Regions from separate parts of the Pseudoalteromonas sp. APC 3358 genome, predicted to be linked through region 1. Evidence: predicted binding sites of a transcription regulator. Region 1 holds the regulator's gene; each other region holds the start of a gene.
What was found. The regulator sigma-54, encoded in region 1, starts transcription at its own class of promoters, with help from an activator protein. The targets are predictions, from matches to a motif close to GTTGGCACGNNNNTNGNNT.

Region 1 (6,054 bases):
AACTGCACTGCCAATTGGGCAAGCACTGTGGCTGCTCTGGCGTGCAATCCTAATTTGTTTTTTATTAAAAAAGTGTCTTCACAATGCATAACTTACTCTACCTAAGCTGAACAGGTGATTATTCAGCTATATTATTTTTCTTGTTCGCGATGGCGAATTTTCACATTGGGATGTGTCATTGCAAAACTTTCACCGATAGTTTGCGCTAAATATACAGAGCGATGTTGTCCGCCTGTACACCCAATGGCAATGGTTAAATAACTGCGGTTATTTCGCTCTAAGTGCGGTAACCATGTTTGTACAAATGTTTGAATTTGCCATGTGAATTTTTGCACTATGCTGTGATTGGCCAAATAATCTTTAACGGGTTGATCTAACCCATTTAAAGGTTTTAATTCAGGTTCCCAATGTGGATTTGGTAAAAAGCGTGCATCAAATACGTAATCTGCTTCTTTTGGTATACCGTATTTAAAACCAAACGATTCAAACGTGACAATCAGTTGCTTATCTTTTTTACCTAAAATCTTTTCACGAATAGATTCAGCAAGTTGATGAACGCTTAAATCAGTCGTATCTATCATAAAGTCGGCGCGGGTGATTAATACATCAAGTAATTCTTTTTCTTTTTTGATGGCTAAATCAAGAGGCAACGAGTCAATTGATAGTGGGTGTAATCTACGAGTTTCAGAAAAACGTTTGATCAATGTTTGATCGTCGCTATCTAAATAAAATAACGTAGGGTTTGCAAAGCCTGGCAAGTATTCAAGAATATCGTTAAATTCATCTTGTTGTTTAGGGATGTTACGCACATCAATGCTAACAGCAATTTTATCGTAGCTATCAGACACACTGCGAACTAATGAAGGAAGCAAGTTAACTGGAATATTATCTACGCAATAATAACCTAAATCTTCTACAACGCGTAAAGCAACCGACTTTCCAGAACCAGAACGGCCGCTTATGATAATTAACTCCATTTAACACCCTTTATAAAACTATGATTGATTGACAATAACTTGGTAAAGCTCAGCATCTGATTTTGCACTGCGTAACTGTTTACAAAAATCTTTGTTGTTTAGTTTATCAGCAATGGTTGCTAGAGTCTTTAAGTGCTGCTGGTTATCGCCATCTGGTACGATGAGTGCAACGAAAATATCAACAGGGCGATTATCGATTGCATCAAAATTTATTGGAGTTTCGCTAACGAGTACTAAAGCCAAAGGCTCTTCTGCACCGCTCATTCTTCCATGAGGAATGGCAATGCCACGCCCTATACCTGTACTACCCAATTTTTCTCTGCTCATTAAAGCATTAAGAATATCTTGTTGCGGTAAATACGGAAGTTTGTCGTGAGCAAGTTCGCTAATGAACTCTAAAATTCTTTTTTTGCTATTAAAAAGGACCGCAGCTTTGCTGCAGTCCTGGCATATAAGTGAGCTTAATTTCATCATATTAGTGTCGAGCAAGCTTCTCTTTGTGTTTAATTACTTGTCGATCGAGCTTGTCGATCAACGAGTCAATGGCGGCATACATATCTTGATGTTCTGTAGAGGCAAATAGCTCAGCACCGCTTACGTGTATGGTGGCTTCTGCTTTTTGATTTAATTTTTCTACATCGAGAATGACATGAACATTATTAATATGATCAGAGTGTCTTTCTAGCTTCGCAAATTTGGTATTAATATAGTCTCTTAGTGAATCGGTTAATTCTACGTGACGACCAGTTAAGTTTAGTTGCATAAGCATTACCCTCTTTTTTTTGCGTCTTAAATCAAACTTTTACGCTGATTTGACGGTGGAATAGCCAGAGATTCGCGGTATTTTGCGATTGTACGTCTCGCTACTTTAATTCCTTGCTCAGCCAATATATCCGCTATTTTGCTATCACTCAATGGTTTTGCTGAGTTTTCTGCTGCGATTAATTTTCGGATAAGCGCACGGATTGCTGTAGATGAACATTCACCACCGTTTTCGGTGCTTACATGGCTTGAGAAAAAGTATTTAAGCTCAAATATACCACGGGGTGTGTGCATATACTTTTGGGTTGTTACGCGCGAAATTGTTGATTCGTGCATTTCTACCATTTCAGCAACATCATTTAAAACCATTGGTTTCATGGCTTCAGGACCGTGTTCAAAAAAGCCTTGTTGTTGCTTAACAATACAATTTGTTACTTTTAATAGCGTGTCGTTTCTACTTTCTAAGCTTTTAATAAACCATTTAGCTTCTTGTAAATGCGAGCGAATAAACTGGCTGTCACCACTGGATTTTACAGTGCGAGACATTGCAGCGTATTGGCTATTAACACGAATTTTAGGCATGCTATCTGGGTTTAACTCAACAACCCAGCGGCCTTTAATTTTTTTAACTGACACATCGGGAATAACATACTCAGATTCTTCTCTTACAATAGTATCTGCAGGTTTAGGGCTAAGAGTATGTATTAATGTCATTACTTCTTTAAGCTCTTCTTCTTTGAGCTTAGTTTTCTTCATTAATGTACGATAGTCACGAGCAGCTAATAAATCAATATGCTCGGTTAAAATCATTTTTGTTTCATTAATGTAAGGTGTTTCTTTATCAAACTGGTTAAGCTGAATACACAAACACTCTTGTAAACTACGTGCAGCAATACCAACAGGATCAAACAGTTGGATGCGTTTTAATACAGCTTCAATTTCATCAAGTTCGACTTCGTTATCATCTTCGTTTTCTTGATTAAAGCTTTCTAAAATCTCTTCGCAGCTTAGTGTTAAAATACCTGAATCATCGACGGCTTCTACAATAGCAATAGCAATAGCTTCGTCTGTAGGGCTAAATGGCGTTAGTTGTAACTGCCACATTAGATACTCATGGAGCGTTTCAGTAGAGGCGCCTTGGTATATTGATTCGTCTTCAGGCATCGGACCCGATGATGCTGCTGGAGCGGCACTCATGTACTCATCCCAACTAACATCCATAGCCATGTCGTCACTTAGCGTGTCTTTTGCAAGTGCTTCACCACTATCTTGTTCGTATTCGCTTGGAGCATCATCGGCAGATGCGCTAACAGTTATGTCATCTGTATCTGCTTTTTGCTCGTTTTTACCTGCAGCGTCTTCTGAATAGTCTGCTTCTTCAACCTCTAATAGCGGGTTGCTGTCGAGAGCTTCTTGTATTTCTTGCTGGAGATCCAATGTACTGAGTTGCAACAAACGAATAGCTTGTTGCAGCTGTGGAGTCATTGTAAGTTGCTGGCCCATGCGCAGCTGTAGTGATTGCCTCATGTATCTCTAACAATCCTTTTATGTTGTTATAATTAATACTAGCAGATGCTTAAAGACATGGCGTAAATGTTACAGCCTAAATTGCTCGCCTAAGTAAACATCGCGTACTGTTTTATCATTTAATACGTGTTCTGGAGTACCTGATGCAATCAGCTCCCCATGAGAAACAATGTAGGCTTTTTCACAAACATCAAGGGTTTCTCTTACGTTATGATCGGTAATTAATACACCAATCCCACGATTTTTAAGATGTTCTATTATTTTCTTTATATCTAATACCGAAATCGGGTCAACACCTGCAAATGGTTCATCCAGTAATATAAATTTAGGATCTGCTGCCAGCGCACGTGCTATTTCAACACGACGACGTTCGCCACCCGACAATGCCATACCTTGGCTATCACGAATGTGTTGTATGCTAAATTCATCTAATAATTTATCGAGAGTGTCTTCTCTAGCTTGTTTATTTAACTCTTTGCGCGTTTCTAAAATGGCCATTAAGTTTTGATAAACAGTCAGCTTTCTGAATATTGAAGACTCTTGCGGTAAGTAGCCAATGCCTAATCTAGCACGACTATGCATAGGTAAAAGAGTAATATCGTTATCGTCTATCGATATTTTACCTTTGTCGCTAGGTACAAGTCCTACTATCATATAAAACGTGGTGGTTTTACCTGCGCCGTTAGGGCCAAGTAAGCCAACAATACTGCCAGCTTTGACTTCAAGGCCGACGTTTTTTACAACTTCACGGCCTTTATAGCTCTTTGCTAATAGCTCTGCTTTTAATGTGCTCATGGTTGACCTTTGTCGCTTTTTTTACTTTTTTTAGTCTCGATTGGTACTAAAATTGTGTGAACGCGGTCAGTTGAGTTTTCATCTTTTTCGGCACTGATTAGCTGCTGCTCTATATCGTAGGTAATGCTTTTAGCATTTATTTTTTGTCCCGCTTGCGATACTTGTGCATTACCAACAAGCGTTAAAAAACGCTTAGATACATCATAACGCACTTCGTCAGCACTGGCGCTCATAGTCGTGCCATCTGATTGCTTTTCTTCAAAGTGCGCAGGGCTACCTGTAGCAATTAATAATTGTTTATTATCACCAAGTTCATCGCGTTTATGTACTTCTAAGCGGTCGGCTGTGATACGGCGGTTACCGTGAATAATTTCAACGTTTTTCTCAAAAATCCCGACATTAGCTTTTAATTGACCTTCTTGCTTATCGGCGCTTATTGAAATTTGATTTGCAGTCGGTTGCGTGTTTTGCTCTGCAGCACTACTATTAAACGCTAGTATAAGTGTAGGAATAATAAGTGATTTTAATATTTTATTGGTCATAATATATGGTTCGCGTATGGTTAATTAGTTTTATCACTTCGGTTTTTAAGTCGGCTTCTAGGCCTTTACCAGTGATTTTTAAATTGGGTCCAGTGATGATAACGGGTTGCTCCGAACGCATTGTTAATAGCTTTATATCTACCTGAATATTATCAGCATTGATTTTGTCTATCATGGCGTTATCGGTTAAGTTTTTGGCAACCACATTGCCTTCTAAAATTAATTGTTTGTCTTCGTATAATGTTGCTTCGTCTGCATTTATTTGCCACGTTTGCTTTTCGTTATATAAAGTAAAAATAGGTTTTTCAAAAAACGTAAAACCTAATTGTTGATATAGCTCCATTTTAGCCGCAGTGACTTTGTGGCTAATTTTACCTTGTTCGTCATAGGCTGTTTGTTTGAGTTCAATGGCTATGTAATCAGGCTTGGCAATAACTTCAGGCTCAGTCTGAGGTACAATATTTGTTTGTGTAAAATAAGGGTACCAAAGCCAAACCATACAGCTAATGAATAAAACGCTTAATATTATGCGCGCTGCATTCATGAACTAGTGCCTTGTGTAGTCAATGCTTTACCATTTTCAAGCATAAGTAAGTCGGTGAGCTCTCTTACTGCACCAAAGCCGCCAGGCATTTGCGTTACATAGTGTGATAAACGTTTAATAAGTGGATGGGCATCATTTACTGCAACAGCAAAGCCGACTAATTCCATAACGGGCATGTCAGGACCATCATCACCGATATAAGCAATTTGTTCATCGCTAAGGTTGAGTTTGTCTTTTAATTCTTGATAGGCAATGAGCTTATTTTCTTGGCCTTGATAAATATGCTGTACGGTTAAGCTGCTCATACGTTGTTGCACTATTTGTGAATGACGACCAGTAATTACAGCAACTTCAAAGCCACTGTTTATAAGCGCTTTAATGCCAAAACCATCTTTTGTATTAAATGCTTTTAGCTCTTCACCTTGATTACCAAGGTAAATACGGCCATCAGAAAATACACCATCAATATCGCATATAAGTAGTTTTACTTTTTTAGCGCGTGCTTTTGCATCATCGCTCAGCGGTTGATAGAGTTCTTCAAATTGCATTTATAATACTCCTGCTTTTAATAGGTCTTGCATGTTTAATGCGCCAATAGGTTGGTTTTTCTCATTGACGACGATTAAGCCATTTATACGTTTGTGTTCCATAATATTAAGCGCTTCAGCAGCCAAAATATCTTGCGTAGCCGTTGTGCATGACTTAGTCATAACAACATCTATTTGTGTTGTATGAATATCAATTCTTTGCTCTAAAATACGACGCAAATCACCATCGGTAAATAATCCCACGAGCTGCTGATTTTCATCAACAATGGCTGTCATGCCTAGCCCTTTAGCAGACATTTCAATAAGGGCATCTTTAACTGTTTGTGAAACGCTAATAATAGGTGTATTTGCGCCGCTGT
Region 2 (6,054 bases), on a different contig from region 1:
GTAAAACTTACTCTACTTTTAGCCAATATTGGTTTCGATAAAAAAAGCCAATGTAGCCGCGTACTTCGAGCTTTTCACCTTCATCTTGCGGGGTTAGTTGTAAAGTGTAGGTTTTACCATTTGTTGGGTCGAGTATTTCACCGTCTCCCCAAACGCCATCATCTTGTGCTTTTACACCCGTGATTATAGTCATTCCTAAAATAGGCTGATCTTTTAACTCATCATCACATTTGCTGCATATATCGTTTTGTTTTGCCGGGTTAAGAATGGTTTCAACTTTGCCGCTTAATACACCGTTGGTTTGGGTAATACGTACATACGACTTAGCTTGGTTTGTATCCTCGTCAATCGTTTTCCAAAGCCCTACAGGCGTAATAGCAGCAAACACACCTTGGCTTGCAAAAATGGTGGCTGCTAACGTGCTAAGTAATGCTAATCTATTTAACTTTTTCACTGTGTTGCCTTTTAAATTAAGTGGCCAATGGCTAAATCATATCAGGTGATTTATAAACACACTATTAAAGCGCTGTACATAAAATAAAAAACTAAAAGAAAAAACCTAAACTAATAATCATTAGTTTAGGTTTAAGGGGCAGTAGCATAAAAAAAAGTTACGTATTACCTCACTTTAAAAACAACATCCCCTATTTTTAGATTTGAATATTCAGGCTCAACTAAAGATAATTCGTTATTATCAATCATGCTTTTAAGGTATCTAATCTCTTCAGGATTTTCGACATTCATATACCTTGAGCGCCACTTACCCATGTCGAATAACCAGAAATATGCGGATATATTTTCATTACTTTCGTCAATCACTATAAAATCGAGTTCATCATCTTTGTTTAAATCCATGCCAATGAAATAGTAAGTATGTTCTTTTAAAGAGTTACGATCGTAAAAATGTTGTTCAGAAAATACTGCCTCTATTAAACCTTGAGGTATTAGCGCTTGTGATGGCCAAAATACACTGCGCTCAATAAAATCATCGACTGTGTGTTCAAGCGTTAAAGCAAACTCGTTATTTACATACATCCTATCGATGATAGCGTATTGCTCTGGGTGACTCGTTTCAATTTTCTGTTTTAATAACTGCATAGCTAAATAACCTTGGCGACCTAAGCTGTGCTCAAAATAGTAATAGTCAAACTTTTCTATTGTTACTTTATCTGCATCTAAACGCGCTATTTGGCTGTGTGTAGATAAGCTTTGAAAATTTAATAAAGGGGAGTTAACAGCAAGCATACTAACGAGCACCACCCACCCCATCACAATATTTATTTTGCTAAGCGGCTCTAGCCAATTGTCTCGCTTTGTTATAATTCCAACAAGATAACTAAACGAAAAACACGCCAATAAAAACCAAATCAAAATGCCCCAACAACGATCTACTGTTAGCCCATGCTGCTCTACCCGTAAGTAAATTCCATAGGCAGAAATAACACTATAAACTGGAAGTAACGCAACGCTTATAAAAACGAGTCGGTGCAAGAGCATGTGATAAGGGCGAACTGATGAGTCATCTTTATAAACAGTGTTAACAAAAAACAACGTGAGCACCTGCAGCCACATTACTAATAAACTGCCACTTCCGGTCTCCCATAATTTATTGAGTCCGGTAAAAGGAAGTGTTGCTAAAAAACCGAGAGAAATAACTGATAAAACAGGCAATAAAAACTTAATTAAAGTTTGTAGTAAAAAAGCGATATTATCTTCAATGTTCAAAAGCTTTCTAAATATGACACTCGCAAAGGCAAATGCGAGCGTTAAGGTTGGGATCCAAAACCATTCATTTCTTAGTAGCTCAGAGAAAAATTCTATATCTAAAATATCAAATAAAGCCGCACCTAAATTTAGAATTCCCCAAAAAATAAGTACAAACAGCCAGCATTCTCCAAATATTATAAAATTACGCCAAGAGAGCTTAAATAAACGACTGTAACTAACATTTTCTGAGCTACCAAATTGTTGTATGTACATAAGGCCTTTAAAGCCAGCTATTAAACTAGTAAAAATAAAAACTGACATTAAAGTGTTATTACTTACGTACTCTTGAGGCTCTTGCTGAAAGCCAACATACGCCCCCAATAAAGATAACAACAAGGAAAAAGGAAGGATTAAAAGCAACGACGTTTTTATATTATTTTTATTAACGGTCATTAGCATTAATAAAGGAAAGCTCATAGAAAATGTAATAAGTGAGACTAACCATGTAGGGCTTGTTGCTGGCCACACATTATTTTCTATACTGCTATACAAAAGGGTAAGAGCAATAGCCTGTAGTACGGCAAGTATAATTATAAAAGATTTTGGTAACTGACTATCCATATCTGTTCTCAACAATAGGTTTTAGTCAGTTTGCGTTATTCGTTCCTATTTTACAATTGCTTCACATTTTCAAATAAAATGCTTTGCATAGGGCTATATAATCAGCAGTGTAGGTATTATCTAAGTTTCTAATACACAGGGTTGATGATTCTATATCGCTTTTTACGTAGCTAAATGTCATTAAACTGCGGCTAATATCTTTGTTGGGCGTGGCTTTTACTTGGCAATGAGCATTTAAATAAAGCCCATTTTGAGTAGCAAGCTCAATAAATAATGCGCCTTCAACGCTTGGGAGTATTAAGCTAAAGCGAGAACCACTATGGCTTAAATGTTTAAACGCATTAATTAACTCTTCAAAACTTAGGCCGTCGGTATGACGTGCGGTATTACGCGCAACATTATCGCCTTTTAAACTGTGATTAAAATACGGTGGATTAGAGATAACCACGTCAAATTTAACTTCACTATTAAAGCTTTGAATAGTTTGGTGCGTAATACTTATAGTTGGCCACGGGCTATTAGCTACATTTTGTAATGCTTGGGTATAGGCGCTTTCGTCAATTTCTACCGCAGTTATATCAAGCTCATTACTGCGCTGCTTACACATTAGTGCTAACAAGCCAGTGCCGGTGCCTATATCAAGTAATGACTTTGCACCGCTTAAATTAGCCCATGCGCCAAGCAAAATGCCATCGGTAGAAACTTTCATTGCACAGTGGTCGTGTTCAACTTTAAATTGTTTAAATACAAAACCAGACATTTTTTCACCTTTTCATTCACCAAGCGCAGCATAGCGCGTATAATCAGGGTAATTGTCCCTTATTTTAGACACTCTATGCAATTTTCTGAATTTGATCTTGATAACAAGCTACTCGATGCCATTAATAAAATGGGCTACGAGACGCCAACCAGCATTCAACAACAAGCTATTCCTGAAGCACTACAGGGGCGCGATATTTTAGCATCTGCGCCTACTGGTACAGGTAAAACAGCGGCATTTTTAATTCCGGCTATTCAGTACTTACTGGATTTCCCACGTCGTGACCCTGGTTTTGCGCGCGTACTCGTTATGACCCCGACTCGTGAGCTGGCTTATCAAATTCATGAACAATGTGAACTGCTAGCTAAACGCACACACCTAAAAATTGGTGTAGTAACAGGCGGTATTAACTACGGCACGCATAAAGAAATTTTTGAAAAAAATAATGATATTTTAATCGCCACACCAGGTCGATTAATGGAATACCTAGAAACCGAAAACTTTCATGCTGAACACGTAGAAATGCTTATTATTGATGAAGCAGATCGCATGTTAGATATGGGTTTCAAAAAAGAAATGAGCCGTATTTGTGACGAAGCTAAAAATCGTCGCCAATGTTTTTTATTCTCAGCAACACTTGAAGGTGACAGCGTAGAAAGGTTTGCTGAAAAAACATTAAACGACCCAGCTCTATTAGAAGCCGAATCGTCACGTAAAGAAAAAGCTAAAATTCACCAATGGGTACATTTAGCCGACGATTATCATCACAAACTTGAATTATTAGTTAATACGCTAAAAAACCCTGACGTAACTAAAGCGATTGTGTTTGTTAAAACTCGCGAACGCTTAGAAACATTGATTGGCGAACTTACAACTAATGATGTAAAAGCGGCGTGGTTACGCGGCGAAATGCCACAAGACAAACGTATGAAAGCCATGGAAAACTTCCATAGTGGCAAAACAAGCATATTAGTTGCTACCGACGTAGCTGCACGTGGTATTGACGTATCTGACATCAGCCACGTTATTAACTTTGATATGCCGCGTACTGCCGACGTATATGTACACCGTATTGGTCGTACTGGCCGTGCTGGTAAAAAAGGGATAGCAATATCGCTAGTTGAAGCACACGATATTGGTATTTTATATAAAGTAGAGCGCTACGTTGAACAAAAATTAAAACGCCGTGTAATTAGAGGTGTTGAGCCACAGCATAAAGAAGCTAAGCCACCAGCTAAAAAGCGTAAAGATCCAGTAAAAATGAAAGCCAAGAAAAAGGCTAAGGTTAAAAAGAAAAAGTAACCTAAAACATTTTTATACTAAGCCGACTTTTGTCGGCTTTTTAATGCAAGCCTTGCAGGCTCTGCTGTTTGTACCTGTTACATATGTAACCCAAGCATGTAACTCATACTCATTTAAATGTAATTTTTGCCCACCTGAATTCCCACTTAATAAAATTTCCTTATATTTCATAGCGTTAATATTGGCACCGAAATTGTAACTACAAAGATAACCTAGCCGATGGAATTTCCATATTGTGGCTGCACTATTCACCGTAATGTAAGGATTAAGTTATGAACCGCTTCAAGTTAACTATCGCTTTAGTATCATTTTGTTGTTTATTTTTATTAGCTTGCGCTACAAAAGTAAGTGCAGCAACCAACATGGCCGTAGTAAGCAGTGTAGCCACTCAACCTAACTTACAACAAGCTATCACCAACACCCTACGAACTAATCCTAACCTAGCGTTAAGTGATATTCGTGTGCAGGTAAAAAATGGGGAAGTAGATTTATACGGTGAAGCACAAACTGGTTTTCAGCGCGCACTGGCTCAAAAGTTTTTAGAAAATATGGATGGGGTTAAAATCATTCGTAATAAAATTAGTGTTATTTAATACGCACCACATAAACTTATTTGTATAACTAATTCATAAGCGCGGCTTGTTACTCCAACACAAGCTGCGCTTTTTTATGTTTATTTTTTGTAGTTATTTCAATTTATCTAGTTGTTGAATAACATCACTTAATTTAAAACTACTTTTTTGTGAATTAAAACTTTCAACAAAAACTTCTTTAAAACTGCTTACCGTAGAATCTTCATTTAGCTCAAAAGGAAAACCCTTAAGTTCCTTTGTTTTTGGGTTAAACTTATAAACAAAATTGTCACCACTTAAACCCGCTGAAAAAACGTAATGATGATTATCAACCCATCCTGCCGCGCCATGAAATAGAGCAATATTTATTTTATCGTTTTGAGTATGTAAGCCGACTTTAACTACATTATTTTTATTGAATGCGGCTTTTGTTATCTCTTTACTGGGGATAAACCAAAACCCTTTTGTATTACCCACAAACACAGCTAAATATTCATTATCAGGTGACCAAGTGATAACGTTACTTTCATAACTTTTTCTAGGGCATAAAACATCATCTGAGCTACAAAACTCTCGTAACTTCTCTTTTTCAATATATGCCGCTTTATTTGGTAAGATTAATGTAGAGGTAAGGTTTTTGTTTTTATCGAGAAAAAGCATTTCAGCGGTATTGTTATCTATATTTAATTTATAACTCACATCATATTTAGCATTATATTCGTTACCTACTGAAATAAAGCTAATAACTAGGCTTGAAAATAAAATTATTTTTGTAAACCATTTAATCTTTAACTTCATTTGTTTGTAACCCTAATATCTAAAAAATACACCTTGTATAACCAATAATTGCATAATAAATAGATAAAAGGGAAACTTACCTTATAAAAAATACGTTACAAAATCTGCTGGAGAAAATAATTAATGAATAAAGAAAAGTGACTTGAACTAATTAAAAAGCGCATTTTTACTCTGTAAAAATGCGCTGTTGGTAAGTAACTATTTCCAATGCTTTTGCCTAATGAGCTTTAACTAAATTACTCACTTTGGCTAGAGTCAGCACCGTCGCTACTGTCTTTATTTGATGACTGCTGG
Region 3 (6,054 bases), on a different contig from region 1:
CGTACGTTAGCGAGCAAGAGCAACAACTTAGCGATGTTGCAGCTTTAGTTAAAGGCGATAGCGCATCGGTACTTGAAAAAGTAACTGCGTTGCTTGAAAAATCTAAAGGCCTTGAAAAGCAAATTGCACAGCTTAGCGATAAGCTAGCAAGTGCAGCGGGCGCGTCTTTACTTGATTCGATTGTTGAAATTAATGGCGTTAAGCTACTTGTAGCAAACGTTGAAGGTACTGAATCTAAAGCGCTTCGCGGTATGGTTGATGACCTTAAAAACAAGATTGGCTCAGGTGTTATTGCTCTGGGTGTTGCCAGTGGCGACAAAGTAAGCCTAATTGCCGGTGTAACGAAAGACTTAACAGGCAAAGTAAAAGCTGGTGAGTTAGTTAACCATATGGCAGGTCAAGTAGGTGGTAAAGGTGGCGGTCGTCCAGATATGGCACAAGCCGGTGGTAGTGAACCACAAAACCTTGCTGCTGCACTAGATAGCGTTACAGCTTGGTTAACTGAGCGTACTTAAGCCTAAGTGGCGCTTATTGTTCAAAAATTCGGTGGCACTTCGGTCGGCTCAATAGAGCGAATTGAAGCGGTCGCCGACCTTGTTGTTAAAACCAGGCAACAAGGACATCAAGTGGTTGTGGTGCTCTCGGCTATGTCGGGAGAAACCAACCGCTTAATTAACCTCGCCAAACAAATTGATACTCGCCCGAGTAGCCGTGAACTAGATGTACTTATTAGCACCGGAGAGCAGGTTTCTGTATCACTGCTTGCTATGGCTATTATCAAACGTGGTCATTCAGCTGTAAGCTTATTAGCGGATCAAGTCAATATTCTAACCGACAACATGTTTGGTAAAGCCCGTATTGAAGACGTTGCTGCTACACGTTTAAAGCATGAGCTTGAGCATAACCGCATTGCTATTATTGCTGGGTTTCAGGGGCGTGACGTTGAGGGCAATATTACAACGCTTGGACGCGGCGGCACCGATACATCGGCTGTAGAAATAGCAACGGCTATAAAAGCCGACGAATGCCAGATCTATACAGACGTTGACGGCGTATATACTACAGATCCTCGTGTTGAACCTAACGCGCGCAGAATGAGCCAAGTTACTTTTGCCGAAATGCTAGAGCTGGCAAGTTTAGGCGCGAAAGTTTTGCATATTCGCTCGGTAGAAGCTGCAGGTAGACACAATGTGCCACTTAGGGTGCTTTCTAGTTTTAATCCTGATGAAGGCACATTAATAAGTTTTGAGGAGAACGATATGCCAAGCAAGGTGGTATCGGGGATTGCGTTTAATCGTGACGAATGTTTAATTAAAGTAGATGGTGTGCCAAGCGGTACGCAATATCTTTCAAAAATATTGAAACTTTTTGCTGATAATGGCATCGAAATAGATATGATTAATCAAGTTAATCATATCTTTGAAAAAATAGACTATGCTTTTACTGTGCACTCGAATGATTATCTGCAAGCACTTGAATTATTGAGCGAAGATCAAGCTCAACTCAGTGCTCAAAATATAAGCGGATTACCAACGGTAGCTAAAGTTTCTGCTGTTGGAATGGGTATGAAATCGCATTCTGGTGTAGCAAGTTTATTTTTTGATGCATTAGCGCAGGAAAATATTAATGTGGTTTTAGTCTCGACTTCTGAGATCAAAATTTCAGTTTTAATAGATGAAAAGTACCTAGAGTTGGCAGTTCGTGCATTACACAAAGCATTTTTAACAGAAAATGGATAGATTGAGAGTTTTTACTTACTTTTCAGTCTAATTTTCATTAGTATGTTTAAGCGGAATCTTATAATTTTTATTGGAACATGGGAGCAAGAGAATGCTAATACTAACTCGTAGAGTAGGTGAAACCCTAATGATTGGTGACGAAGTAACAGTTACTGTTCTAGGTGTTAAAGGAAATCAAGTTCGAATCGGTGTTAATGCACCAAAAGACGTATCAGTGCATCGTGAAGAGATTTACATGCGCATACAAGCTGAAAAGTCGAACCCTAATCCGGGCAATGCTTAATCAACACGTATACGTAGTTGAGTAATTAACTCAACTAGTCAAAAAGCCACTCACTGAGTGGCTTTTTTGTTTATAAAAGCGAGTGTTTCTGGGGTTAGTATTTGTTTTGAAATGTATTGCATGCCGCTTTTATTTTTAATAATAATACCTTGCTGAGTATCTATTACTTCGCTTATGTCTTGCCAAGTTAGCTGAAAGCTTTTGTAATGATTAGCCGATTTAATGCCTTCTTCATCAAAGGTAAGTGTTACCTCTGAGCCTGACGCTCTGCTGAGCATTTGTCTGGTTACCCACCAAGGTCTGCGATAGTAAAAAGCGACGCACTCTAGTACACCTAGCATGATCATAAACGATCCTAAGTAATGATCGTTTAAAACATAAATGCCAAATAAACCAAGCGCAACGAGGAGTACAAGTAAAAAGTACTTAGGTTTGGCGCGCTTACTGTAGGGGAGTGACTCATCAAAGCACTCGTAAAAGTAAGGTTTATCTAGTGTGTAGGTTGTTGTAAATGCCATATTGCCTTGCTTTAAATATCGTTTTTTTTATTTTAGCAAGCTAACCGCTAAATGAGCAGCTTTATAGTCAGTGATTTTATTACAGGCACAAAAAAACGGCCCTAAGGCCGTTTTTTAGCGATACAAGAAGAATTAACAGTTAGTTTCTTCAGCGTTTACGCCTTCTTTAACATTTTCACATGCATCTTCTACTTTGTTTTGCACGTCAGTTACTGCTTCGTCAATACGCTCGCCTGCATCTTCTGCATGGTTATCTTCACAACCCATGATGAAAAAACTTGCGAATAGACCGATTAATGCTGCTTTAACAGTTGTTGATTTCATAGTGTAATTCCTTGTAAGTATTAATTAAATTTTAGTGTTTGTTAGTTGAATGCTTTATCTACCTGGGTGATTTACCACGTAGTGCACCTGAAACTAATGAGATCACTAAAAGTACTAAAAATATAAAAAATATAATTTTTGCTATACCAGCTGCGGCACCTGCGATGCCACCAAAACCTAACACTGCAGCGATTAAAGCAATAACTAAAAATGTAATTGTCCAGCGTAACATTGTTTTCTCCTTGGTTATCAAATTTGCTCACAATAACTAATGCCAGTTATATGCCAAAGTTTATTTTTGTTTTATATCAGATGGTTATGGTTTTTAACTGTGTTTTTAGTTATTAGTTAGTTAGTAATTTTTACGCTTTGTTATGTAAGTTATTCACACTGTTACAAGTTACCGGTAAATATTCACTAAAAACAATGTTTTTGGTAAGACCAATTAACAATTGATGTGTGTTTTTGTACTTATTATAAAATTTGGCGGTTATTTTTATTAAGTTGAATAGTTAATTAACAACTTCCATATAACTATTAGCTATAGTCGTTATTTTCTGTATGTATTGTAGGGCGCATGATTGCTGGGTTATGGCATGTAAATTTGTTGAGTGTTATGTTGTTTATAGTTTAATTGGTTTTACCAATTTACAAGATGTAGACAAAGCGACTAGTTTTGTTATTATCCAGTGAATAAATATTTAATTAAATCGATTTTTTATTTTCGATATGGGTTTCAAGGGGGAGAAAAATGGATATAGGTGCTCTACTCACAACGGCTGGTAGCTTAATGCTAACTGGTATGGTTGGGGTGTTTGTATTTCTGTCGATATTAATTGGTGCAGTAACGCTTATGTCTAATTTGGTGACGCGCTATAGCGAACCAGAGGCATCACCAGCTAAATCACCGTCTTTTAAATCTCAAGGTGTGCCTAATGAGCACATCGCTGCTATTAGTGCTGCCATTGCTCAGTACAAATCAAATAATAAATAAGGGGCACACACATGGCTAAATTAAAATTAACAGAATTGGTATTACGCGATGCGCACCAATCATTGCTCGCAACACGTATGCGCCTAGACGATATGCTACCTATTGCTAGCAAGCTAGATGATGCAGGTTATTGGTCTATTGAATCGTGGGGCGGTGCTACATTTGATTCGTGTATTCGTTATTTAGGCGAAGATCCTTGGGAGCGTATTCGTGCGCTTAAAAAAGCGATGCCTAATACTAAACAGCAAATGCTATTACGCGGTCAAAACCTATTAGGCTACCGCCATTACGCTGATGATGTAGTTGAAAAATTTGTAGAACGCGCACATAAAAATGGCGTTGACGTATTTCGTATTTTCGATGCAATGAACGATGTACGTAACCTAGAAACAGCGATTAAAGCGGCTATAAAAGTAGGCGCGCATGCTCAAGGTACTATTTCGTACACGGTAAGTCCTGTTCATACGCTTGATATGTGGCTGACTCTGGCTAAGCAATTAGAAGATTTAGGCTGTCACTCAATTTGTATTAAAGACATGGCGGGTTTATTAAAGCCGTACGATGCTGAAAAATTAATTAAAGCACTTAAAGAAACCGTATCGGTTCCTATTGCTATGCAGTGCCACGCTACAACAGGTTTAAGTACTGCGACTTATCAAAAAGCGATTGATGCAGGCATTGATATGCTTGATACCGCTATTTCATCAATGAGTATGACTTACGGACACACCGCAACTGAAACTATTGTATCGATAGTTGAAGGAACTGAGCGCGATACCGACCTTGATTTAAACCACCTAGAAGAAATTGCTGCTTACTTTAGAGATGTACGTAAAAAATATGCGGCATTTGAAGGTAGCTTAAAAGGGGTTGATGGTCGTATTTTACTCGCTCAAGTACCTGGTGGCATGCTTACAAACATGGAAAACCAACTTAAAGAGCAAGGCGCGGCAGATAAGCTTAATGAAGTTTTGCTTGAGATCCCACGCGTACGTGAAGATCTTGGTTTTTTACCTTTAGTAACACCCACGTCGCAAATTGTAGGCACTCAAGCTGTACTTAATGTACTTACGGGCGAGCGCTACAAAACAATTACTAAAGAAACTGCTGGCGTATTAAAAGGTGAATATGGTTTAACACCAGCACCAATGAATAAAGAGCTACAAGAGCGTGTGCTTGATGGAGCAGAGGTTATTACTTGTCGCCCTGCAGATAACATTGCACCAGAGCTTGCAACGCTTGAAGCTGAATTATTAAAAGAAGCGCAAGAGCAAGGTTTAACACTTGCTGATGAGCAAATTGATGACGTACTAACTTATGCATTATTTCCACAAGTTGGTTTGAAATTTATTAAAAATCGTAATAACCCTGATGCATTTGAGCCTATTCCTACCGTTGAAGATAAGAGCAATAAGGCAGCACCAAAATCGGGATCAAATAATAACAGCGTTAAAGCTGAGCAATACAGCGTAAAAGTAGATGGTAAAGTTTACGACGTAGTAGTGGCGCAAGGTGGTGAGCTAAAAGAAGTAACATTAAAAGACTCTGAGCACATTCCTCAATCTGCTTCAGTTGCATCAGGTGAAACCCTTAACGCACCTTTAGCCGGTAATATTTTTAAGATTAAGGTAAAAGCTGGGCAAGTTGTTAACGAAGGTGATGTAGTGATTATTATGGAAGCCATGAAAATGGAAACCGAAATACGCGCAATGCATACCGGAACTATTGCCGAAGTGTTGGTTGGTGAAGGCGATGCCGTAACTACCGGCGACGCTATGATTGCATTAGCTTAGGAGCAAATAGAGGATGGACGGTATTTTAAACCTCTGGAATGCTACTGGCATTGCTAACTTTACAATCCCATCGTTAATTATGATTGCGGTAGGGTGTTTATTACTGTTTTTAGCGATAGCTAAAGGCTTTGAACCACTATTATTATTACCAATTGGTTTTGGTGCAATTTTAACAAATGTACCAGTGGCAGGTTTGTCAGACCCAGGTGGGCTTTTGTATTACGTTTATTACGTGGGTATTGATACGGGGATTTTTCCGTTATTAATATTTATGGGAGTAGGGGCGCTGACCGACTTTAGCGCGCTTATTGCAAACCCACGTATGTTGTTATTAGGTGCGGCTGCACAGTTTGGTATTTTTGCTACATTGTTTGGCGCTATATTACTTAACTATGTGCCAGGT
Region 4 (6,054 bases), on a different contig from region 1:
GGTGGTAGCGAGTTCGATATTCAGCAAGCGTACTTAATGGCAACACGTCAAAGCGAAAATGAAATGCCGTACGGCAACATTGTTGCGCTTAACGAAAACTGCGCTATTTTGCACTACACGCACTTTGATCCAAAAGCGCCACACACTCATAACTCATTTTTAATTGATGCTGGTGCAAACTTTAATGGTTATGCTGCTGATATTACTCGTACGTATGATTTTAAAAAGCAGGGTGAGTTTGCTGAGCTTGTACAAGCGATGACAGTTCAACAAATAGAGTTAGGTAAAGGTTTAAAGCCGGGTATGCTTTATGGTGATTTACACGTTGAATGCCATAACCGTATCGCACAAATACTCAGTGACTTTAAAATTGTTAACCTACCCGCTGAGGAAATTGTTGAGCGTAAAATTACCTCTACTTTCTTCCCGCATGGACTAGGGCATCATCTTGGTTTACAAGTGCATGATATGGGTGGTTTTATGAGTGACGAAAAGGGCACACATCAGCCATCGCCTGAAGGGCATCCGTTCTTGCGTTGTACTCGCCTGATTGAAAAAAACCAAGTGTTTACCATTGAGCCAGGCTTATATTTTATTGATTCACTGCTTGGTGATTTAGCGCAAACCGATAATAAGCAGTTTATTAATTGGGAAAAGATTGAGTCATTTAAACCATTTGGCGGTATTCGTATTGAAGATAACATTATTGTTCACGAAGATAGCTTAGAGAATATGACACGAGATTTAGCGCTCGATTAATTCTAGTTAACACTAATTAGTTTATACACGTTAAAATACGTACATTATTTAAAGGGGCCTTTTGGCCCCCTTTTTACAAGTTTAAAATATGTCTGAATATAAATATCCCGCTGCTGACGTTTTTCATCAAGAAGAAATTAAAAAAAGTACGTTTATAGTTCACATTGCACATACCCCCGATTTAAATTCAGCTAAAGCATTTATTAAAAGCATTGAAGAAAAGTATAGCGATGCGCGTCATAACTGCTGGGCACATGTGGCAGGCAACCCCGGTGGCAGCCATGTTTATGGTTTTTCGGACGATGGTGAACCAAATGGCACTGCAGGAAAACCTATGTTAAATGTGCTGGTGGGTTCAGGCCTTGGCGAAATCACAGCTGTAGTCACACGTTACTTTGGCGGAATAAAATTAGGCACGGGCGGATTAGTACGTGCTTATGGTGGCTCATTAAATAATGCATTATTAAAATTGCAAACGGTACTTAAAGTTCCCAGTGTTGAAATTACAGGGAGTAGCGAGTACAGCATGCAAGGTGCGATTGAGCAGTTATTAAAAACAAAGTATCAAGTGCTTAATATTGATAAGCAATTTACTGCTAATATTGAATGGGTGATTACAATAGATAGCCGCGAAGCTCAGCAAGCAATCAAAGATATTTTTGATTTAAGTCACGGCGCAGTTGAGTTAACTATTAAAGAGTAATAACCTACACAAGTTGCATGTAATGCATACTGACCCTATTTAATTTGGTTGATACTACTCAGCCTGAATTTACTAATAATAAAAGCGACAAGCTAAATGCAATTTCGTACCATCATAAAAATTCTTGGCCAACTTGTTGCGCTGTTTAGTATTACCATGGTGCCTCCGGCACTGGTGTCTTTAATATATAAAGACGGTGGTGGTGTTCCTTTTGTTTTAGCATTTATCTTTAGTGTTGTTATTGGCATGATGGCTTATTACCCAAACCGCCATGAAAACGGTGACTTAAAAGCACGTGAAGGCTTTTTAATTGTTGTTTTGTTTTGGCTGGTACTTGGGGCGTTTGCGTCCTTGCCGCTTATATTTTTACAAGAACCTAATTTATCGCTCGCCGATGCGGTGTTTGAAGCATTCTCTGGCTTAACAACCACCGGCGCTACAGTACTTACCGGTATTGAGTACTTACCTAAGTCGGTGTTGTTTTATCGCCAGCAACTCCAGTGGTTTGGCGGTATGGGTATAATCGTACTCGCTGTCGCTATACTCCCCATGCTAGGTGTTGGTGGTATGCAGTTATATCGCGCTGAAATACCTGGGCCTGTAAAAGATTCCAAAATGACCCCGCGAATTGCCGATACAGCAAAGCACCTTTGGTATATTTATGTGTCACTGACTATTGCTTGTATGCTGGCTTATTGGGCAGCCGGGATGGAGTGGTTTGATGCGATATGTCATGCATTCTCAACGGTCGCGATAGGTGGTTTTTCTACTTACGATGCTTCCATGGGGCACTTTGACAGCCCTGTAATTAACTTTATTTGTGTGTTCTTTTTAATTATTGCCGCTGTTAACTTCTCCCTGCATTACGCCGCAGTGGCCAGTCGTAACATACAAGTTTATATTCGAGACCCTGAGTTTAAGGTGTTTTTGTGTATTCAATTAGCGCTGGTGGTTATTTGTTTTACCGTACTTTCCTCTAATGAAATATTTGCTAATGGCGATGAAACCCTCGATCAGGCATTATTTCAAGCTGTTTCTATGAGTACAACAGCAGGCTTTGCTACTGATAACTTTTCAACATGGCCTTTGTTTTTACCTATTTTACTTATATTTTCGAGCTTTATTGGTGGTTGTGCAGGCTCTACCGGTGGTGGTATGAAAGTAGTGCGCGTGTTCTTACTTTACTTGCAGGGTGTGCGTGAGCTTAATCGTTTGGTGCACCCTCGGGCTATATATTCAATCAAGCTGGGTCGAAAGGCGTTGCCAGACAAAGTAGTAGAAGCCGTGTGGGGATTTTTCTCTGCATATGCGTTGGTGTTTATTATTATTATGTTAGCGCTTATGGGCACGGGTATGGATAACATAACTGCGTTCTCAGCCACTGCGGCTTGTTTAAATAACTTAGGTCCAGGTTTGGGTGATGTAGCATCGCATTATGGCGCTATAACCGATGGTGCTAAATGGTTGCTTACCATTGCAATGGTGTTTGGTCGCCTAGAAATATTTACTTTATTAGTGCTATTTACGCCTACTTTTTGGCGTGGATAAACGAGCGGCTTAAGTTTTAAATTACGAACTATTGGGAAAGGGATATGCCAACAAATTTAGAAAAGCTAAAGCATATAAGTGTAGGCAGCTTAGTCGACCTAGAAATATTAACACCTACAAGCAGTAAGCGTGTTAAAACTGAATTAGTTGGTTTACTCGATAAACAGTTTATTATTTTAAATTATCCCAATGCAAAGCGTTTACCTGTGGCGAGTGACTATTTACGTGATGGCGTAATGGTTGTTGTAAGAGCGCTTATTGAAGGCAGTGGCGGGCAAGTTATTGCGTTTCGCCAGCAAATTATGTCGGTAGCCTCTCATCCCGCTAAACTCGTGTTTATAAACTTTCCAAAGCAAGTGCAGTTATTTGCGCTACGCTCACAAACACGCATACCTACCTTATTACCTGCAAAGCTAAAGCTAAGTGACGATAGGGTACTTGAAGGCCTTATTAAAGACATTTCACTCACTGGTGTAATGTTTGATATTAGAGGCGATCAGCAAGTTGAAAGTATTAAAGATATGCAATGCACTGTCGTACTTAATAGCAGTGATAAAGATTTTGAAGGTGAAATTTGCAGTGTTAAAGAGCATGCCGCCGGTGTGCACTGTGGAATTAAGCTACTAGCAAGCGAGGATGAAATGAAAGCCTTTATGAAAGAGCATTTTATAGACCCTTCTGCGCTTGAGCCTACCGTTGAATAAATAGGTTTTCGCTTATTTGCAACAAAAAGGCATTTTACGTCAGTATTTGTAAAATGTTTTTTCTCTCTTTCATAATTAAAATTATTATTTAAATAAAACAACTGATTACGTATTGTTTTTTACAGCTTATTTTTTGTTATTAAAGTTTCCTCGGTAAAATTTATCTCAATTATTCTTTTAAATCCCTCCATTTAAAACCATACATTTTAAAATGTATCTTTTTATATAAACATAACTATATGTTTTTATTGGTTTTAATGTAGACCCTTTAAAACGTGTTGCTAAAGGGCAACAATAATTATTCTAAAAATGCCTTCTTGTTGTACGTTTTTCATTTAACTTATTGAAAATTATTAACTTTTAAATGTTGGCATCTAAGTTGTAATAGTCTAAGTGTACTGAACGAAATCGTGATTCAAAGTGAAATACTTAATCGCACACACATAAATTTGAAGGATACATATTATGAAAAGCATTAATAAAACTTTAGCACTTATCGCTATTGCATCTTCTTCAGCCGCTTTTGCTGTAACAGATTTTGACACACTGGATGTAGACGGCAGTGGCACAATTAGCCAAGCAGAAGCATCAGTAGATGCAAAGCTAATGAGCATGTTTTCTGAGCTTGATACTGACCAAAATGGTGAGTTATCAAAAGAAGAATTTTCAGAAGCTTAATTGAAAAGTATTTATCCTGAGTTGCCAAAGACACCTAAGTAGGCAAGGGAGCTTACGAAAGAGGATAACAAGGAAGTGAAAAATTACGTTTTAAGTTAAACGAAGCAATTTTTTTGATAGAACATTGAAGGATTAAGTTATGAAACATTTAAATAAAGCATTAGCACTTATAGTACTAGCATCTTCTTCCGCTGCATTTGCAGCATCAGATTTTGACAGCCTTGATATCGATGGTAGCGGCACAATTAGCCCAAGCGAAGCGGCAGTCGATACAGATTTAATGGCTGAATTTATTGAGCTAGATACCGACGGTAGCGGCGAGCTTTCTAAAGAAGAATTCGCTAATTACTAATTAATCTTTTCAGATTAAACATTTTTCACAGTCAGGGATCTTTGAAAAGGACTTCCCATATTACTAGGAATATTATTATGAAAACATTAAATACAACACTTGCAGTTATCGTTTTAGCATCTTCATCAGCAGCATATGCCGCAGTAGATTTTGCCTCTTTTGATGCAGATGGTAACGGTGCTATTACAATGGAAGAAGCAAAGGTTAACCCTCAGCTTGTAAAGATTTTTGATGATTTGGATACTGATGGTAATGGTGAAATCTCTAAAGAAGAGTTTTCAAAAGTACAGTAATCAATATTTAAGCATACTCCATTAAAGCCGCCTTAGTCAGCGGCTTTTTTGTGTATTAAATTAACTAATTAGAGTAACTAGTTAAAGGAATATAGCACTTACTTGGAATAGTTTTTCTACAACGGTAATGTGTTTTTTGTCGATTAAAAACATGATGACATGATCGCCCGACATAATAATTGTATCATCGTGAGCTATCAACACATCGTCATTACGTACTATTGCCCCAATGGTTGTACCTGCAGGAAGTTTTATGTCGGCAATCGCACGACCAACCACTTTAGATGTGTTTTCATCACCATGAGCAACCGCTTCAATGGCTTCTGCTGCGCCTTTACGCAGTGAATACACGTTAACAATATCACCACGGCGTACGTGCGTTAATAACGCTGATATAGTTGCTTGTTGTGGCGATATGGCAATATCTATTTCGCCGCCTTGTACCAAATCAACGTAAGCTCCACGTTGAATAAGTACCATGGTTTTTTGTGCGCCCATGCGTTTTGCAAGCATGGCCGACATAATGTTTGCTTCATCGTCGTTGGTTACAGCAATAAATACATCGACTTGTTCAATATGTTCTTCTGAGAGCAATTCTTGATCAGATGCGTCACCACAAAAAACGACCGTGTTATCGAGCATTTCTGAGAGTTGCTCGGCACGTTCTTTACTGCGTTCAATTAGTTTAACGGTGTGGTTTTTTTCAAGTGAGCGGGCAAGGCCTGCCCCAATGTTACCGCCACCAGCTATCATAATTTTTTTGTACGAACGCTCAAGTTTTTGTAGCTCGTTCATTACTGCGCGTATATGTTTTGTAGCGGCAATAAAGAATACTTCGTCATCGGCTTCAATAACGGTGGTACCCAGTGGTTTGATTGCTTTACCTTGACGATAAATAGCGGCAACACGAGTTTCTACATTAGGAATATGTTCTTTAAGTGCAGATAACGCATAACCTACTAATAAACCCCCATAGTAAGCTTTTACGGCTACTAACGAGAGCATGCCATCAGCAAA

Region 2: a site for sigma-54 is predicted at 4,571-4,589, ahead of QL995_RS10570 (BON domain-containing protein). Genes of this name have one in related genera too.
Region 3: a site for sigma-54 is predicted at 3,136-3,154, ahead of QL995_RS10770 (DUF1328 family protein). Genes of this name have one in related genera too.
Region 4: a site for sigma-54 is predicted at 4,081-4,099, ahead of QL995_RS20105 (EF-hand domain-containing protein). Genes of this name have one in related genera too.

What each region holds. Positions count from the first base shown of each region.
Region 1 covers NZ_JASDCE010000002.1:79,512-85,565, forward strand. Annotated here, with positions in the region: gene QL995_RS03015 (HPr family phosphocarrier protein) at 1-89, opposite strand, end outside; gene rapZ (RNase adapter RapZ) at 132-977, opposite strand; gene ptsN (PTS IIA-like nitrogen regulatory protein PtsN) at 996-1,448, opposite strand; gene hpf (ribosome hibernation promoting factor) at 1,453-1,740, opposite strand; gene QL995_RS03035 (RNA polymerase factor sigma-54) at 1,767-3,266, opposite strand; gene lptB (LPS export ABC transporter ATP-binding protein) at 3,336-4,061, opposite strand; gene lptA (lipopolysaccharide transport periplasmic protein LptA) at 4,058-4,603, opposite strand; gene lptC (LPS export ABC transporter periplasmic protein LptC) at 4,593-5,147, opposite strand; gene kdsC (3-deoxy-manno-octulosonate-8-phosphatase KdsC) at 5,144-5,695, opposite strand; gene QL995_RS03060 (KpsF/GutQ family sugar-phosphate isomerase) at 5,696-6,054, opposite strand, start outside.
Region 2 covers NZ_JASDCE010000005.1:312,664-318,717, reverse strand. Annotated here, with positions in the region: gene QL995_RS10590 (DUF2147 domain-containing protein) at 8-454, opposite strand; gene QL995_RS10585 (DUF4153 domain-containing protein) at 619-2,328, opposite strand; gene QL995_RS10580 (methyltransferase) at 2,390-3,088, opposite strand; gene srmB (ATP-dependent RNA helicase SrmB) at 3,164-4,390, shown strand; gene QL995_RS10570 (BON domain-containing protein) at 4,663-4,983, shown strand; gene QL995_RS10565 (hypothetical protein) at 5,077-5,760, opposite strand; gene QL995_RS10560 (mechanosensitive ion channel family protein) at 5,997-6,054, opposite strand, start outside.
Region 3 covers NZ_JASDCE010000005.1:348,283-354,336, forward strand. Annotated here, with positions in the region: gene alaS (alanine--tRNA ligase) at 1-515, shown strand, start outside; gene QL995_RS10750 (aspartate kinase) at 522-1,739, shown strand; gene csrA (carbon storage regulator CsrA) at 1,831-2,022, shown strand; gene QL995_RS10760 (YcxB family protein) at 2,073-2,540, opposite strand; gene QL995_RS10765 (hypothetical protein) at 2,673-2,864, opposite strand; gene QL995_RS10770 (DUF1328 family protein) at 2,923-3,096, opposite strand; gene QL995_RS10775 (OadG family transporter subunit) at 3,616-3,858, shown strand; gene oadA (sodium-extruding oxaloacetate decarboxylase subunit alpha) at 3,870-5,651, shown strand; gene QL995_RS10785 (sodium ion-translocating decarboxylase subunit beta) at 5,665-6,054, shown strand, end outside.
Region 4 covers NZ_JASDCE010000018.1:43,315-49,368, forward strand. Annotated here, with positions in the region: gene pepQ (Xaa-Pro dipeptidase) at 1-759, shown strand, start outside; gene QL995_RS20090 (YigZ family protein) at 848-1,462, shown strand; gene QL995_RS20095 (TrkH family potassium uptake protein) at 1,559-3,010, shown strand; gene QL995_RS20100 (flagellar brake protein) at 3,055-3,714, shown strand; gene QL995_RS20105 (EF-hand domain-containing protein) at 4,180-4,392, shown strand; gene QL995_RS20110 (calmodulin) at 4,532-4,744, shown strand; gene QL995_RS20115 (EF-hand domain-containing protein) at 4,822-5,037, shown strand; gene trkA (Trk system potassium transporter TrkA) at 5,119-6,054, opposite strand, start outside.